DNA from 3 places in the Aureimonas phyllosphaerae genome. Region 3 is predicted to be linked to each of the others. Evidence: predicted binding sites of a transcription regulator. Region 3 holds the regulator's gene; each other region holds the start of a gene.
The links. Region 3 encodes LexA, which represses DNA repair genes until DNA is damaged. Its sites were predicted from a motif close to TGTTCNNNNTGTGTTCNG; they were not measured.
Positions count from the first base shown of each region.

Region 1: ACLNGM_RS02780 (ImuA family protein) is a predicted target of LexA. The motif match lies at 3,843-3,860, and genes of this name have one in related genera.
Region 2: radA (DNA repair protein RadA) is a predicted target of LexA. The motif match lies at 1,298-1,315, and genes of this name have one in related genera.

Region 1 covers NZ_CP181348.1:617,437-622,322, forward strand. Annotated here, with positions in the region: gene ACLNGM_RS02770 (error-prone DNA polymerase) at 1-1,193, opposite strand, end outside; gene ACLNGM_RS02775 (Y-family DNA polymerase) at 1,190-2,794, opposite strand; gene ACLNGM_RS02780 (ImuA family protein) at 2,763-3,704, opposite strand; gene ACLNGM_RS02785 (L,D-transpeptidase) at 4,082-4,750, shown strand; gene ACLNGM_RS02790 (metallopeptidase family protein) at 4,795-4,886, shown strand, end outside.
Region 2 covers NZ_CP181348.1:2,945,861-2,950,746, reverse strand. Annotated here, with positions in the region: gene poxB (ubiquinone-dependent pyruvate dehydrogenase) at 1-1,153, opposite strand, end outside; gene radA (DNA repair protein RadA) at 1,353-2,741, shown strand; gene ACLNGM_RS13955 (CvpA family protein) at 2,822-3,457, shown strand; gene purF (amidophosphoribosyltransferase) at 3,614-4,886, shown strand, end outside.
Region 3 covers NZ_CP181348.1:3,392,024-3,396,909, reverse strand. Annotated here, with positions in the region: gene ACLNGM_RS16185 (ComEC/Rec2 family competence protein) at 1-1,710, shown strand, start outside; gene lexA (transcriptional repressor LexA) at 1,664-2,320, opposite strand; gene glp (gephyrin-like molybdotransferase Glp) at 2,413-3,633, opposite strand; gene moaC (cyclic pyranopterin monophosphate synthase MoaC) at 3,630-4,112, opposite strand; gene trpC (indole-3-glycerol phosphate synthase TrpC) at 4,109-4,886, opposite strand, start outside.

The DNA.
Region 1 (4,886 bases), 1.9 Mb from region 3:
TCGGGCGGCTCGTCGCGCTCGTCCGACAGGAACCGGTCGAAGAGGAGGCCGGCCTTTTCGGGGTCCACCTCGGTGATGCCGATGCAGTAGCAAACCGTGGAATTGGCCGCCGATCCGCGCCCTTGGCACAGGATGCCCATCCCGCGCGCGGCCTGGACGATGCGATGGACGGTGAGAAAGTAGGGCTCGTATTTCTTCTTCGCGATGAGCGCGAGCTCGCGCTCGATCTGCGGAAAGATCCGCGCCGGCACGCCGCCGGGATAGCGCCAGTGTGCGCCCTCATAGGCCAGGCGCCGCAGCTCCTCCAGCGGCGAGACGCCGAGGCGCAGCGCCTCGTCGGGATAGTCGTACTGGAGGGTCGCGAGATCGAAGCGAAGCTCCTCGAAAAAGCGGCGCGCCTCGACGATCGCCGGCTCGAAGCCGCGAAACAGACGCAGCATCTCGCCTTCGTGCTTCAGCCGCCGCTCGGCATGGGCCGAGAGGATCGCCCGGCCGGCTCCCGCCAGCGGCACGTGCTCGCGGATCGCCGCCACGACGTCGGCGAGCGGGCGCCGCTCGGCCCCGTGGAACAGGGCGTCGTTAGTGGCGAGAAGCGGCGTGCCCCACGTCCTGGCGAGCGCCGCCGCCCGGCCGAGGCGGCGCGCGTCGCCCCCGTCGTGGCGCGGGGCGACGGCGAGGCGGACGGCACGGGGAAAGGCCGCGCGCAAGGGGCCGAGCGCCGCCTCGAGCCGCTCGGTGGCGCCCGTCCCCGCCGGTCCGTCGCGCCCCAGCCCGTCGGGGGCGAGGACGGCGAGGTTGATCCCCTCGCCCCGTTCCAGAAGATCGGAAAGGCGCAGGATGCAGTCGCCCTTGCGAGCCCTGAGGTTGCCGGTGGTCAGGAGGCGGCAGAGCTGCGCCCAGCCGGCACGGTCGCGCGGGTAGGCGAAGACGTCGGGCGTCGCGTCGGCAAAGACCAGCCGCGCGCCGGGACGGAAAGGGAACCGCTGCACCCGCGCCTGCCCATGCGCGCGCACCACGCCGGCCACCGTGTTGCGGTCGGCCAAGCCGAGCCCGCCGAGCCGCAGCGCCTCGGCCGCGACCACCATCTCGCCGGGCTTGGAGGCGCCGCGCAGGAAGGAGAAGTTCGAGGCCGCCCCGATCTCGCAGAAGCCGGGACCGGGCGCGAGCGGCTCGACCGGCGGCTCGCCGTTCATGCGAAGAGACCGTGCAGGAACCAGCCGGATGGTGCGCCCTCGCCCGCGCCTTGGCGAAACAGCCAGTAGCGCCGACCGGCCTCGTCCTCGACGCGGAAGTAGTCGCGGCTCGCGCCCACATCCCCGAGCCACCATTCCGGCGCGATCCGCTCGGGACCCTCGATCCGGCCGACACGGTAGAAGGCGCGGCGCCAGCGGAACTGGCGGATCGGCCCGTCCGGCACCTCGGCCGTCGCCTCCACCGCTTCCGGCCGGGCGAAGAGGCGCAAGGGGCGCGGCGCGAGATCGGCCTCCACGCCGGAACCGCCCGTCCCGATCGGGGCGACGCGCCGCTGCGCGGCCTCCGGCCGGTGCCGGTCCTCGGGCGCCAAGGCGAACACCGCCGCCTCGCCGAGCCGCGTCCCCAAGCGATCGATCAGCGCGCCGAGTTCCTCGGCGGGCCGCGCGCCCGCGTCCTCGAGGTCCTCCTGCCGGTCCGCCATCGCATCCGCCGCCAGAACCGACAGGCGCAGGAGGTCGAAGCCGAAGCCGGCGTCGATCTCGTCCCCGCAGGCCTTCAGCCGCTCGGCGAAGAGACGCGCGATCCGGGCGGGATCGCGCAACGGGGCCCCCGAGCGCACCAGGAGGCGCTCGACATGCCCGTCGACGCGAAACAGCGCGAGCTCCGCCTCGCGCAGGCCCTCGCCGCGCTCGGCCAAGGTCTCGCACAGCCGGGCGGCCAGGTGGGTCGCGATGCGCAGGATGTCTTCGGGCAAGCTCACCGGCTCGAACAGGCGGCGCTCGCGGATGAGGAGCGCGACCGCCCGGCGCGGCTCGATCGGACGGCGGGCGGCGCCCGTCGCCTCGTCCAGCCGGCGGGCGATGTCGGGGCCGAAGCGGCGGTGGAGGGCAGCGCGCGGCAGCGCAAGGAGATCGCGCACCCGGCGAAGGCCGAGCCGGTGGAGCCGTGCGGCGGTCTCCGTGTCGAGCCGCAGGCCGCTTCCCACGGGCAGGCCCTCCACGGCGGCGCGCTCGTCTCCGCTCGCCACGAGGCGCGCCGCCCCGGCCACGCCGACGCAGGCGCGCGCCGTGCCGGGATGGGCGGCGACCGCTGCCTCGACCGCAAAGCCCTGGCGCTCCAGCCGAGAGACGAGATCGTCTCGGAGAGCGCCCGCTCCGCCGAAGAGGTGGGACGCGCCCGTCAGATCGAGAACGAGGCCGTCGGCACCGTCGAGGGCGACGAGGGGCGTGTAGCGGTCGCACCAGTCTGCCACCGCGTCGAGGAGGCGCCGGTCGGCCGCCGCGTCGGCCGGCCGGTAGTCCACGTGGGGAAAGCGGGCGCGCGCTTCCGCAAGGCCGAGGCCGGGTACGAGGCCGAGCGCCTCGGCGCGCTCGCACGAGGACACGATCCGCTCGGCCCGGTCTTCGCGCGCGAAGAGGGCGAGCGGCGGGATGTCGGCGTCCGGCCTGTCCGCCCGCTGCCCCGCATCAGACGGAGTATGTCCCCTGCCCGCGTCCGGCGGGGTGTATCCCCTGCCCGCGTCCGGCGGGCGATGCCCGTTGCCCGCACCGAGCGGCACCGGCAGGAGGTCAGGCCGCGCCGAAGCGTCGGTGCGCGGCATCCTCCCCCGCCGCGCCGCCGCGAAGGGACCGCAGCGCCACGAGCGCCCCAGTTCCTCGCGCCGGATCCGGTCGCTGGGCAGCCGCGTCAGCCGGATCGCCAGGAATTCGCCCGGCCGCACGGACGAGGGGGTCGTGGTCGAGGAAGCGTCGGTCATGGGGATCCCACTCCAGGCAGAGCGTTCGGGGCGACAGTCCCCGCGCCTTTTCAAGCGCCAGGGAAAAACGGGGGCGGCCGATCAAGGGCAGCAATTCCAGCCCCGGCACGGGGGCGGCGCGCACCGGCTCGACCAGCAGGCGGACGGGGGCGGCGGTGGCTTCCGGCTCGCCGCCCTGGCGCAAGAGCATCACCGCGCCGCCCGCCTCCCGGGCGCGGGTGTGGAGGCGCCGCGTGCCCTCCAGCCCGAGAAGCGTCGGATTGCCGCGCAGTTCGACCACGACCAGCGCGGCGGCGCCCGAACGCGCGGCTTCCTCGCCCGCCCAGGCCGCATCCACGATGCGCCGGGCGCGCACCACGACCAGGGCATCGGGGTCGAGACCGAAATGGGCGAGCCCCTCGCGATAGGGCATGCCGCCCTCGGCGAGCGCGTCGGCCGCCGCGATCCAGAGGAGCGGACGGCGCGCTGAGGCGCCGAGGCGGATGCCGAGCGCCAGCGCGAAGCCGACGCCTGCCCCGCCGTCGCGCATGGCGAGCGTGCGCGCCTCCACCAGCCCCGCGCGCGGCAGCCCGCCTCCGAGCGCGGCGTCGAAGGCCGGCGCGCCCAGCGCCAGACGATCGTCGTCATTGGGTTTTTCGTCCTCGCCATCCGGCACGCCGCGCGCGAACGGCGCCCCTTCGATCCGCCCAATCGCCTGGCGCAGCGCCGAAAGCGTCGCGGCGCGTGCGCGGTCGGGCTCACCGCCCGGCCCCACCCCAGCGTCCTCTGTCGCGTCGGTTGCGGGACGCCTTTCATCCGGGGTATCTACGGGCTCTAGGCCCGGTCGTCGTCGCGGTCCAGTGGTCCAGGTCATGCCGGTCTCCATCGGCGGATGGGTTCATGGCCGCCTTCGTGTTCCTCATATGTTCTAGGAAATTTCCGAGTCGCCCCCCGGAGTCAAGGAGACGGCGGCCAAGATTATTTTCCTGTTGATAGGGAACGAATTCCGGTGGACGACGGCAGCCGCCTCTTGGGCCCGGCGTCACGCTGTCACGATCGCGTCAGGACCAGCGATGCGGCGTTGCGGTGTGGCGTGACCGACAGGCAGGAGGAGCCCTCCACCCGTTGTCACCAATCCGAAGACGCCCGCCCATGCCCCTGACCCGTCGATCCCTCCTTGCCGGCGCGCCGCTGTTTCTGGCCGGCTGCGTGTCAGGACGCCTCGGCGACGTGGCGCCCGCTGCGCCCAGACGTGTCGTCGATCCCTACTATCTTGCCATGTACGCGCCGGTGACAGGCGAGCCCTTCCCGGTTCCCGCTCCCGACCTGACGAAGATCGACCCGCGCTTCTACCGGCAGGAGGTCGCCTACCGGAGCGGCGAAATCCCCGGGACGCTGATCGTCGATACGCCCGCGCGCTTCCTCTACCTTCAGATGGAGGGCGACCGGGCGCTGCGTTACGGGATCGGCGTCGGCAAGGCGGGTCTTGCCTTCGAGGGCGAGGCGCGGGTCCAGTACAAGCGCGCCTGGCCGCGCTGGCGCCCGACCGACGCGATGATGGCGCGCGAGCCCGCCCGCTACGGCCACCTCGGCGCGGGCATGGAGCCGGGGCCTACCAACCCGCTCGGCGCGCGGGCGCTCTACCTCTTCCGGGGCGGCGAGGACACGCTCTACCGCATCCACGGCACCAACGAGGACTGGTCGATCGGCCAGTCCGTCTCGTCGGGCTGCATACGGCTTCTCAACCAGGATGTGATCGACCTCCATCGCCGCGTCCTCGACGGCACCAAGGTCGTGGTGCTCCAGGGCGCGATGGCTTAAGACGCGGGGGGCTACGGATGGGAACCGCCAGGGAGGAGAGCCGCATGGGCCAAAGGGACCAGACCGGCGACTGGGCGCGAAGGCTGTCGCCGAGCCTCGAGGAGATCGAGGCGCTGGCGATCGAGGCCTATGCCGC
Region 2 (4,886 bases), 450 kb from region 3:
CCGACGGCGTCCCGACGTCGGCTGTAACGATGGCATCATCGCTGACGAGCTCGCTGACGAGCCGTGCGACATATTGTGGGTGCAACGGCTTGCCCGCCCCGCGCGGCGTGGCGAGGTCGTCCAGTCCCTCGCGCGCCTTTCGATAGTGGGCGAGCGCGGCTTCGAGGAACGTCCGGTCGCGGCCGGCGGCGATCCTGCCGGCCAGCGCAGAAGCAAACTCCCCAGCATCGGCCTCGACCGCGAGATCGAGGGGAACGCGTCGGCCTAGCGCCGACGGGTCCGTATCGACCTGAATGACCTTGGCGCCCTTCGGGTAGAAGTTGCGATAGGGAAAGTCGGTGCCGAGCATCAGGAGCACGTCGCACTCCATCAGCGCATGGTAGCCCGACGAGAACCCGATGAGGCCGGTCATGCCGACGTCGAACGGGTTGTTCCATTCCATGTGCTCCTTGCCGCGATAGGCGTGGACGATCGGCGCGGCCAGCCGGTCGGCGAGAGCGACGACCGCATCATGCGCCCCGGCCGTACCGGCGCCTGCGAGAATCGTCACCCGCTTCGAGAGATTGATGATCCCGGCCGCCTGCGCCACCGCCGCATCGTCCGGCAGACGGCGCGCGAAAATCGGCGCGGCGAACGCGGGCACGTCGCCTTCGATGTCCAGCATCGATACGTCGCCGGGCAGCACGATCACCGCCACGCCCTTGCGGGCGATCGCCGTGCGCATCGCGCGGTGCAGCACTTCCGGCATCTGGCGAGGGTTGCTGACCAGTTCGCAGAAATGGCTGCACTCGCGAAAGAGTTCGGTGGGATGGGTCTCCTGAAAGTAGCCGAGGCCGATCTCGCTCGACGGAATCTGTGCGGCGATGGCAAGCACCGGTACGTGATTGCGCTGGCAGTCGTAGAGGCCGTTGATGAGGTGGAGATTGCCGGGTCCGCAGCTGCCAGCGCAGACCGCAAGGCTGCCCGTCGCGGCCGCCTCCGCACCCGCAGCGAAGGCGGCGGCCTCCTCGTGGCGCACGTGGAGGAAGTCGATGCGGCCGTCCTTCGCCTGTGCGGCGGTCAGTGCGTTCAGGCTGTCGCCGGTGACCCCCCATATCCGTTTGACGCCCGCCTCGGCGAGGGTCTGAATCATCAGTTGAGAGATCGTGGTCATCGCATACTCCGGCGCCGGTTGCGGCTCTTCCGTGGACCGTGTCAGAACGGCCCCCCTTCCGAGACCGTTCCTTGCGCGACAAGCGATGCAGCCATGCACTGTGAACGACGCGGCCCCTTGCACGCGCCGTGACGCCGGAATCCTTGTTTCCCGTTTGTTCTCATGCCATCTACAGGGCGTCGATCACATCGCGGTACCCATGGCCAAGACCAAGACCACCTTCATCTGCCAGAACTGCGGTTCGGTGTTCACCCGCTGGCAAGGCAAGTGCGAAGCCTGCGGCGAGTGGAACACGATCGTCGAGGAGAGCGACACCAACGGGATCGGCGGCGGGCCGTTGCGCTCCAAGCGCAAGGGGCGTCCCGCGGCTCTCATGCCGCTGTCGGGCGAGACCGAGGAGGCACCGCGCATCGTCTCGGGCATCGCAGAGCTCGACCGGGTAACCGGCGGCGGCTTCGTGCGCGGATCGGCCCTCCTCGTCGGCGGCGATCCCGGTATCGGCAAGTCGACGCTCTTGATGCAGGCGGCCGCGGCGCTCGCGCGCGGCGGGCACAAGGTGATCTACGTTTCGGGTGAGGAGGCGGTGGCGCAGGTGCGCCTGCGCGCCCAACGCCTGAAGGCCGCCGATACCAGCGTCCAGCTGATGGCCGAGACCAACATCGAGGACATTCTCGCGACGCTCGGACAGGACAAGCGACCCGATCTCGTCATCATCGACTCGATCCAGACGGTCTGGACCGACATGGCCGAGTCGGCGCCCGGCACGGTGACGCAGGTCCGCGCCGGCAGCCAGGCGCTGATCCGCTATGCGAAGTCGAGCGGCGCGGCGGTGATCTTGGTTGGCCACGTGACGAAGGAGGGCCAGATCGCGGGGCCTCGCGTCGTCGAGCACATGGTGGACGCCGTTCTCTACTTCGAGGGCGAAGGCGGACACCACTACCGCATCCTGCGCACGGTCAAGAATCGCTTCGGGCCAACGGACGAGATCGGCGTCTTCGAGATGAGCGACATCGGCCTGCGCGAGGTCCAGAACCCGTCCGAACTCTTTCTCGGCGAGCGAAACGAGCAGGCGCCGGGCGCCGCCGTCTTCGCCGGCATGGAAGGCACGCGGCCGGTGCTGGTCGAGATCCAGGCGCTCGTCGCGCCCTCGACGCTCGGTACGCCCCGCCGCTCGGTCCTCGGATGGGACCAACCCCGGCTCGCCATGGTGCTGGCCGTGCTGGAAGCCCATTGCGGCGTGCGGCTCGGGCAGCACGACGTCTACCTCAACGTCGCCGGTGGATATCGCATCCAGGAGCCGGCGGCCGATCTCGCCGTCGCGGCGGCGCTCGTCTCGTCGCTATCTGGCCAGCCGCTTCCGACGGACTGCGTCTATTTCGGTGAGATCAGTCTGTCCGGTTCCGTGCGCCCCGTCGCCCATGCGGGCCAGCGGCTGAAGGAGGCGGAAAAGCTCGGGTTTCGCCAATCGGTTCTGCCTTCTGCGAGCGCCGATCTTCCCCGGAACCGGGAGGTCGCGGCGCATGAGATCGAGAGCCTGCCGCACCTCGTGGCACGGGTCGCGGGGCGGCAGCTTCAATCGGAGACTTGATTTTCCACTGTCTTCGCAGTGTAAGACACGGGTAACGGGCGTCGGCCGTGCCGCCCGATGGAAGCCAGACCGGAAAACGAATGACCGTCACCCTGCTGGATGCGATCCTGATCGCCATCATGCTCGTATCCGGGCTTCTGGCGATGGTTCGCGGGTTCTCCCGCGAGATCCTGTCGGTGCTGAGCTGGGTCGCGGCCGCCGCGGCGGCCTACGCCTTCTACGAGCGGCTGACGCCGTTCATGTCGAACTACATCCACAACGAGAAGATCGCGCTGGTGGCCTCGGCCGCCGCCATCTTCTTCGGCACGCTCATCGTCGTGTCGTTCATCACGCTGAAGATCGCGGACTTCATCATCGACTCGCGCATCGGTGCGATCGATCGCACGCTCGGCTTCCTGTTCGGCGCGGCCCGTGGCCTGCTGCTCGTCGTCGTCGCGATGGTGTTCTTCAACTGGCTGACGCCGCCGCAGTCGGGCAACCAGCCACCCTGGGTGGCGCAGGCCCGCTCCAAGCCCTTCCTTGACGAGCTGGGAAACCGCCTCGTCAGCGCCCTTCCCGACGACCCGCAGGAGACCATCCGCGACCGCTTCGGCACCCCGGCTCCCGCAGCCGACGGCGCGCCGGCGGGCGAGAACCCGGCAGCCGAGCAGCCCGGTTCGATCGAGGACGCGATCCGCGACAGCGAAGACCAGCCGGCGGAGGCACCGGCGAACTGATCACCGGCGGGGTTGCCCCTGCCGGTCGAAGGGGGGAAGCATGGTCGGCGCGGTGCCATCGCGCCGATCGCATTTTTGTTCGCGAAATCCGGTCGCCGTTCCCATATGCCAAGCGGAACCGGGCAGCGGGCCGCGATGGGCCAGAACGGGTGTGAGATGACCAAGCTCTCCTTCGACGAACTCGACGGCGACACGCTGCACGAGGAGTGCGGCGTGTTCGGCATTCTCGGACACCCGGACGCGGCGACGCTGACGGCGCTCGGCCTCCATGCGTTGCAGCATCGCGGGCAGGAAGCGGCCGGCATCGTCACCTTCGACGGCCAGCAGTTCCACACCGAAAAGCGCATGGGTCTGGTCGGCGACCACTACACCGATCCCGCGACGCTGGCGAAGCTGCCGGGCTTCGTCGCCATCGGCCACACGCGCTACTCCACCACCGGCGAGGTCGCGCTGCGCAACGTCCAGCCGCTCTTCGCCGAACTTGAGGTCGGCGGCATCGCGGTCGCCCACAACGGCAACTTCACGAACGGCCTGACCCTTCGCCGCCAGCTCATTGCCGATGGCGCGATCTGCCAGTCGACGTCCGATACCGAAGTGGTCCTCCACCTCATCGCACGGTCGAAGCACTCGTCCTCCTCCGATCGGTTCATCGACGCGATCCGCAAGGTCGAGGGCGGCTATTCGATGCTGGCGCTGACGCGCACGAAGCTGATCGCCGCGCGCGACCCCATCGGCATCCGCCCGCTCGTGATGGGCGAACTCGACGGCAAGCCGATCTTCTGCTCGGAGACCTGCGCGCTCGACATCATCGGCGCAAAATACGTGCGCGACGTCGAGAACGGCGAGGTCGTGATCTGCGAGATCCAGCCGGACGGCTCGATCACGATCGACGCGCGCAAGGCGCCCTCCCCGCCGCCCGAGCGGCTCTGCCTCTTCGAATACGTCTATTTCGCCCGGCCGGACTCGGTCGTCGGCGGACGCAGCGTCTATGTCGCGCGCAAGAATATGGGCGTGAATCTCGCGGCCGAAGCGCCGGTCGAGGCCGACGTCGTCGTGCCAGTGCCGGACGGCGGCACGCCCGCGGCTCTTGGTTTCGCGCAGGCGAGCGGCATCCCGTTCGAGTACGGCATCATCCGCAATCACTATGTGGGTCGCACCTTCATTGAGCCGACCCAGCAGATCCGCGCCTTCGGGGTGAAGCTGAAGCACTCCGCCAACCGCGCGATGATCGAGGGCAAGCGCGTCGTGCTGGTCGACGATTCGATCGTGCGCGGAACGACGTCGGTCAAGATCGTCCAGATGATCCGCGATGCCGGCGCGCGCGAGGTCCATATTCGGGTCGCGAGCCCGATGATCTACTTCCCCGACTTCTACGGCATCGACACGCCCGACGCGGAGAAGCTGTTGGCGAACCAGCACGATTCGCTCG
Region 3 (4,886 bases):
CTGGGCGCCTACGGGTTCTCGCTCGGCGCGCCGGCACCACCGGGCGCATTGCGCGACCCGTCGATCTCGGACCGCATCGCGACGCTGCGACTTGCTATGGGGGAGACAATTCGGGCCGTCCTTCCGGGCGCGACAGGTGCGGTCGCCTCGGCCCTCGTGACCGGGGAGCGAGCCGGAATCCCGGAGGAGATCAACGAGGATCTGCGCGTCACGGGGTTGGCGCATGTGCTGTCGATCAGCGGCTTTCACATGGCGCTCGTCGCCGGTTTCTTCCTTCTCGTCACGCGCCTCGGCCTCGCGACCGTCGTGCCGATGGCTCTCCGTTGGCCGATCAAGAAACTGGCGGCGGTCGTTGCCCTCGTAGGGACCGGCTTCTACTTCCTTCTCGCCGGCGACAACGCCGCAACGGAGCGCTCCTTCGTCATGATCGCGGTCATGCTGGGCGCGGTGCTTCTCGATCAGCCTGCACTGACCCTGCGAAACGTCTGCATCGCTGCGGTCGTGGTCATCGCGCTGTCGCCTCATGTCGTACCGACAGCCACCTTTCAGATGTCCTTCGCGGCAACGGCAGCATTGATCGGCGCATATGGCGCCTACGCTCGATGGCAGTCCCGGCGGAACGAGGGCCAGCGTAGGGAAGGCCTGTCGATCCGATGGCTGAGCCTCATTCTTCTGGGGATGGCGATGTCGTCGCTGATTGCCGGCGCCGCTACCGCGCCGTACGCGATCTACCACTTCCAGCGCGGCGCTCCGTTCTCGCTCATCGCCAACATCGTGGCGACGCCTTTCTTCAGCTTTTGGATCATGCCGTTTGCGATGCTGGCCGTGCTGGCCATGCCGTTCGGCCTTCACGTTCTTCCCCTCAAGGCGATGGGGTGGGGCCTCGACCTCGTCTTCGCCCTGGCTGCCTATCTCGCCGACGCGTTTCCGGACTATCCGACCGGCCTGATCAGCGGCCCAGCACTCATCTGCTTTTCGGCCGCGATCCTCATCGTCTCCTTTTCCGCCAGCGGACTTCGCTGGTTCGCGCTTGCGCCGATTGCCATCGGCTTTGCGCTCTTGCGTCCCGGACCTGCTCCGGAGCTCTTGCTCTTCGAGGACGGTCGCGAACTCGCTTTGATCGATAGGGACGGGCAACTGCACTCCGTCCAGCCACGACCATCCACCTTCGTCTGGGACCAGTGGCGACGCGCGTTGCAAACCGAGCCGGGACAGCGGGCAAGTCACAGCCGGACTAGCTTGGTGTCCGCCCCAACGACGGACGGCGCCGTGACGTCCAATCTTTCCAGCGCCGGAGCATTCCGATGCGAAGACGGCATCTGTCGCGGACTAACCCGGTCCGGACTGCGGATCGCGTGGAGCGATGATTATCAGAAGCTCGACGACGTCTGCCGCGACAGCGATATCGCCATCATGGCGCGGGCTGTCCGGGCGAACGCCTGCCGGACCGGCGATGCCCGACTGGTCACGTTGAGGACCCTGCGCCGAACCGGCTCTCTCGCGATCTCCCGCGCCTCTGACGCAACGATCGAAATGCGCCACTCCATACCGACCGAGCCGCAGGCCTGGAACCGCCATCGCTTCGCGGCATGGCCTGAGTACTGGCGCAAATCGGACAGCGCGACGGCCGAAACGACAGGCCGCGCCGAGGATCGTCGCGCTGTCAGTGATAGCGCCGGATCAGCCCCACCAGTTTCCCCTGGACCTTGACCCGATCAGCGCCCAGCAGACGCGTCTCGTAAGCCGGATTGGCGGCCTCGAGCGCCACCATGCCGCCCTTGCGGCGAAATCGTTTCAGCGTGGCTTCCTCATCATCGACGAGCGCGACCACGATTTCTCCAGCGCTCGCCGACTCGCTGCGCTGAATCACGACGGTATCCCCATCCAGGATGCCGGCTTCGATCATCGAGTCGCCCTTGACCTCCAGCGCGTAATGTTCGCCGGATCCAAGCATCTCGGGCGGCACGACGATGTCGTGCGTGTTCTGCTGAATGGCCGAGATCGGAACACCGGCTGCGATGCGGCCCATGACCGGCACGGAGGAAACGTCGCGTTCGACGGCTCGCGGTGTCTTGAACAAGGGCTCCACGTTGGACGGACGGGAGGCAGGCGGCGCGGCCGCCGCCTTGGCTGCGGACTCCGGCAGCTTCACCACCTCCAGCGCCCGCGCCCGATTTGGTAGGCGCCGGATGAAGCCGCGCTCCTCGAGCGCCGTGATCAAGCGGTGGATGCCGGACTTCGAACGGAGATCCAAGGCGTCCTTCATCTCGTCGAAGGACGGAGGGACGCCCACCGATTGCAGACGCTCATGAATGAACATCAGAAGCTCGTGCTGCTTGCGCGTCAGCATGGGACGATTCCTCGAAACAAAACCTGAACAAACCTAGCTGTTCCGTTTGTGTTCTGCAAGGATCATCCGGTGGTCAGCATAACGTACTCGCACGGCTCGCCTGCGACGGCAGCCGGCGCGAAGGCCGGGCGAACGAGGAGAGCGTCGGCACGCGCGAAAACCGAGAGAAGCGAGGAGTCCTGCCGAGGCAGCGGCACGACGCGGCATGGCGAGCCGGCGGGGTCGATTTGGATGTGGGCGCGCAGGAAGTCCGTCCGCTTGTCGTTGGCCTTGACGTCGAGCCCAAGGATGCCGCGTCTCCGGCGACTGACGGGAGCGGCGCCGGACAGTTTCTCGATCAGCGGGCGCAGGAACAGTTCGGCGGTGACGAGGCTGGACGCTGGGTTTCCCGGTAGACCAAGGATGCGCATAGGGCCCAGCGAGCCAGCCATCAACGGTTTTCCCGGCCGCATTGCGACCCGCCAGAAATCGAGCGTGGCACCGGCTTCGGTGAGGACCGGTCCGACGAGATCGTGGTCGCCCACCGATGCGCCGCCGACGGTCACCAGGATGTCGGCCCTTGCGTTCTGGGCCCGCTCGATGGCCGACGCGAGATCGTCCCGGCGATCGGGGATGATCCCGAGGTCGATGACAGAGCCACCGATCACGCGAACGATCATCGAGATGGCCAGCGTGTTGGATGCGACGGTCTGCGAGGGTCCCGCCGGCGTGCCCGGAGGAACCAGTTCGTCGCCCGTGGCCGCGATGGCGACACGCACCCGTCGCCGGACTTCGATCGTTCCATAGCCGCCGCTTGCCGCGAGGGCGCAGGCAGCGGGTGTCAGCCGGGACGCGGCTGGCGCGAGGACGTCGGAGAGGCGGAAATCGTTGCCAGCGCGGCGAATGTGCGCCCCGGGCTCGACGCGTTCCAGAATGCGGACCTTAGACTCAGCGGGTCGATCCGTATTCTCCTGAATGACCACTGCATCCGCACCATCGGGGACCGGCGCGCCGGTGAAGATGCGCACCGCCTCGTCCGTCGACAGACTGCCGGAGAAGGCATGCCCCGCCGCCGATTCCCCGACGACCTTCAGAACCGGAGAGGGGCCGGTCAGGTCCGCCGCACGCACCGCGTACCCATCCATCGCGGAAGCATCGAACGCAGGTTGGGTTCGGCGCGCGTGGAGGTCGGCGGGTAGGACGCGTCCACACGCGTCTTCGATCGCGATGGCTTCGATACCGTCGACAGGGCTGACATTGCGAAGCAGCCGTTCAACGGCCTCGTCGAACGGAACCAGCGTCATGAGGCCGACCAGTGTCCCGAACGCCCGCCCGTCTTCTCGATGAGACGGATGGCCGTGATCGACATGCCCCGATCGACGGCCTTGGCCATGTCGTAGATCGTGAGGCACGCTATGGAGACAGCGGTAAGCGCCTCCATCTCGATGCCGGTCTTGCCGGTCACGCGTGCGCTCGCCGTAACGCGGATGCCGGGAAGCGCTGCCTGAATCTCCAGATCGACGGACACCTTCTCGAGCAGCAGCTGATGGCAGAGGGGAATGAGTTCGTGCGTGCGCTTGGCCGCCATGATGCCGGCGATGCGCGCGATCGAGAGAACATCGCCCTTCTTTGCCGAGCCGGAGCGGATCATGTCCAGCGTCTCGGCCGCCATCAGCACCAACCCTTCGGCGGTGGCTTCGCGGACTGTCGCATCCTTCGCGCCGACATCGACCATCGCCGCGTTGCCGGCTTCGTCCAGATGGGTCAGGCGATCGCCGCTCATGCCGCAGCGCCCGTCAGAAGCGCCTGCGTGGCACCCTCGACGTCCGCCTGTCGCATCAGGCTCTCGCCGATCAGGAAGGTGGAAATTCCCGAGCGATGCAGCCGACGGCAATCCTCGTGGCCACCGATGCCGCTCTCGCCCACCAAAATCCGGTCGCTACCCACCATGCCCGCCAGCCTCTCGCTCACAGCGAGATCGACCGCAAAGGTTCGCAGGTTGCGGTTGTTGACGCCGATCAACGGCGAGCGGAGCTTCAAGGCCCGCTCCGTCTCGGCCTCGTCATGCACTTCGATCAGCGCCGCCATGCCGAGATCGTCGGCCGCAGCCTCCAGATCGGCAGCCAGGGCGTCGTCGACCGACGCCATGATGATCAGGATCGCGTCCGCGTCCCACGCTCGCGCTTCCAGCACCTGGTAGGTGTCGAACAGGAAATCCTTGCGCAGGGCGGGCAGGGTGGTCGCGTTCCGGGCGGCGGTCAGAAACTCCGGAGCACCTTGAAAGGACGGTGCATCCGTCAGCACGCTGAGGCAGGCGGCGCCAGCCCGCTCGTAGGCTTCCGCGAGTGAAACGGGATCGAAATCCTCCCGGATCAGTCCTTTCGAGGGGCTGGCCTTCTTCACCTCTGCGATCAGCGCGAAGTCCCCGGCCTGGTGCTTCCTGCGGATGGCCGACGTGAAATCGCGCGGCGGCTGGCCGGCGGCGATGCGTCGGGTGAGTTCGCTAGCCGAAACGCTCGCCTTTGCCTTTGCGATCTCCTCGCGCTTGTAGGCTTCG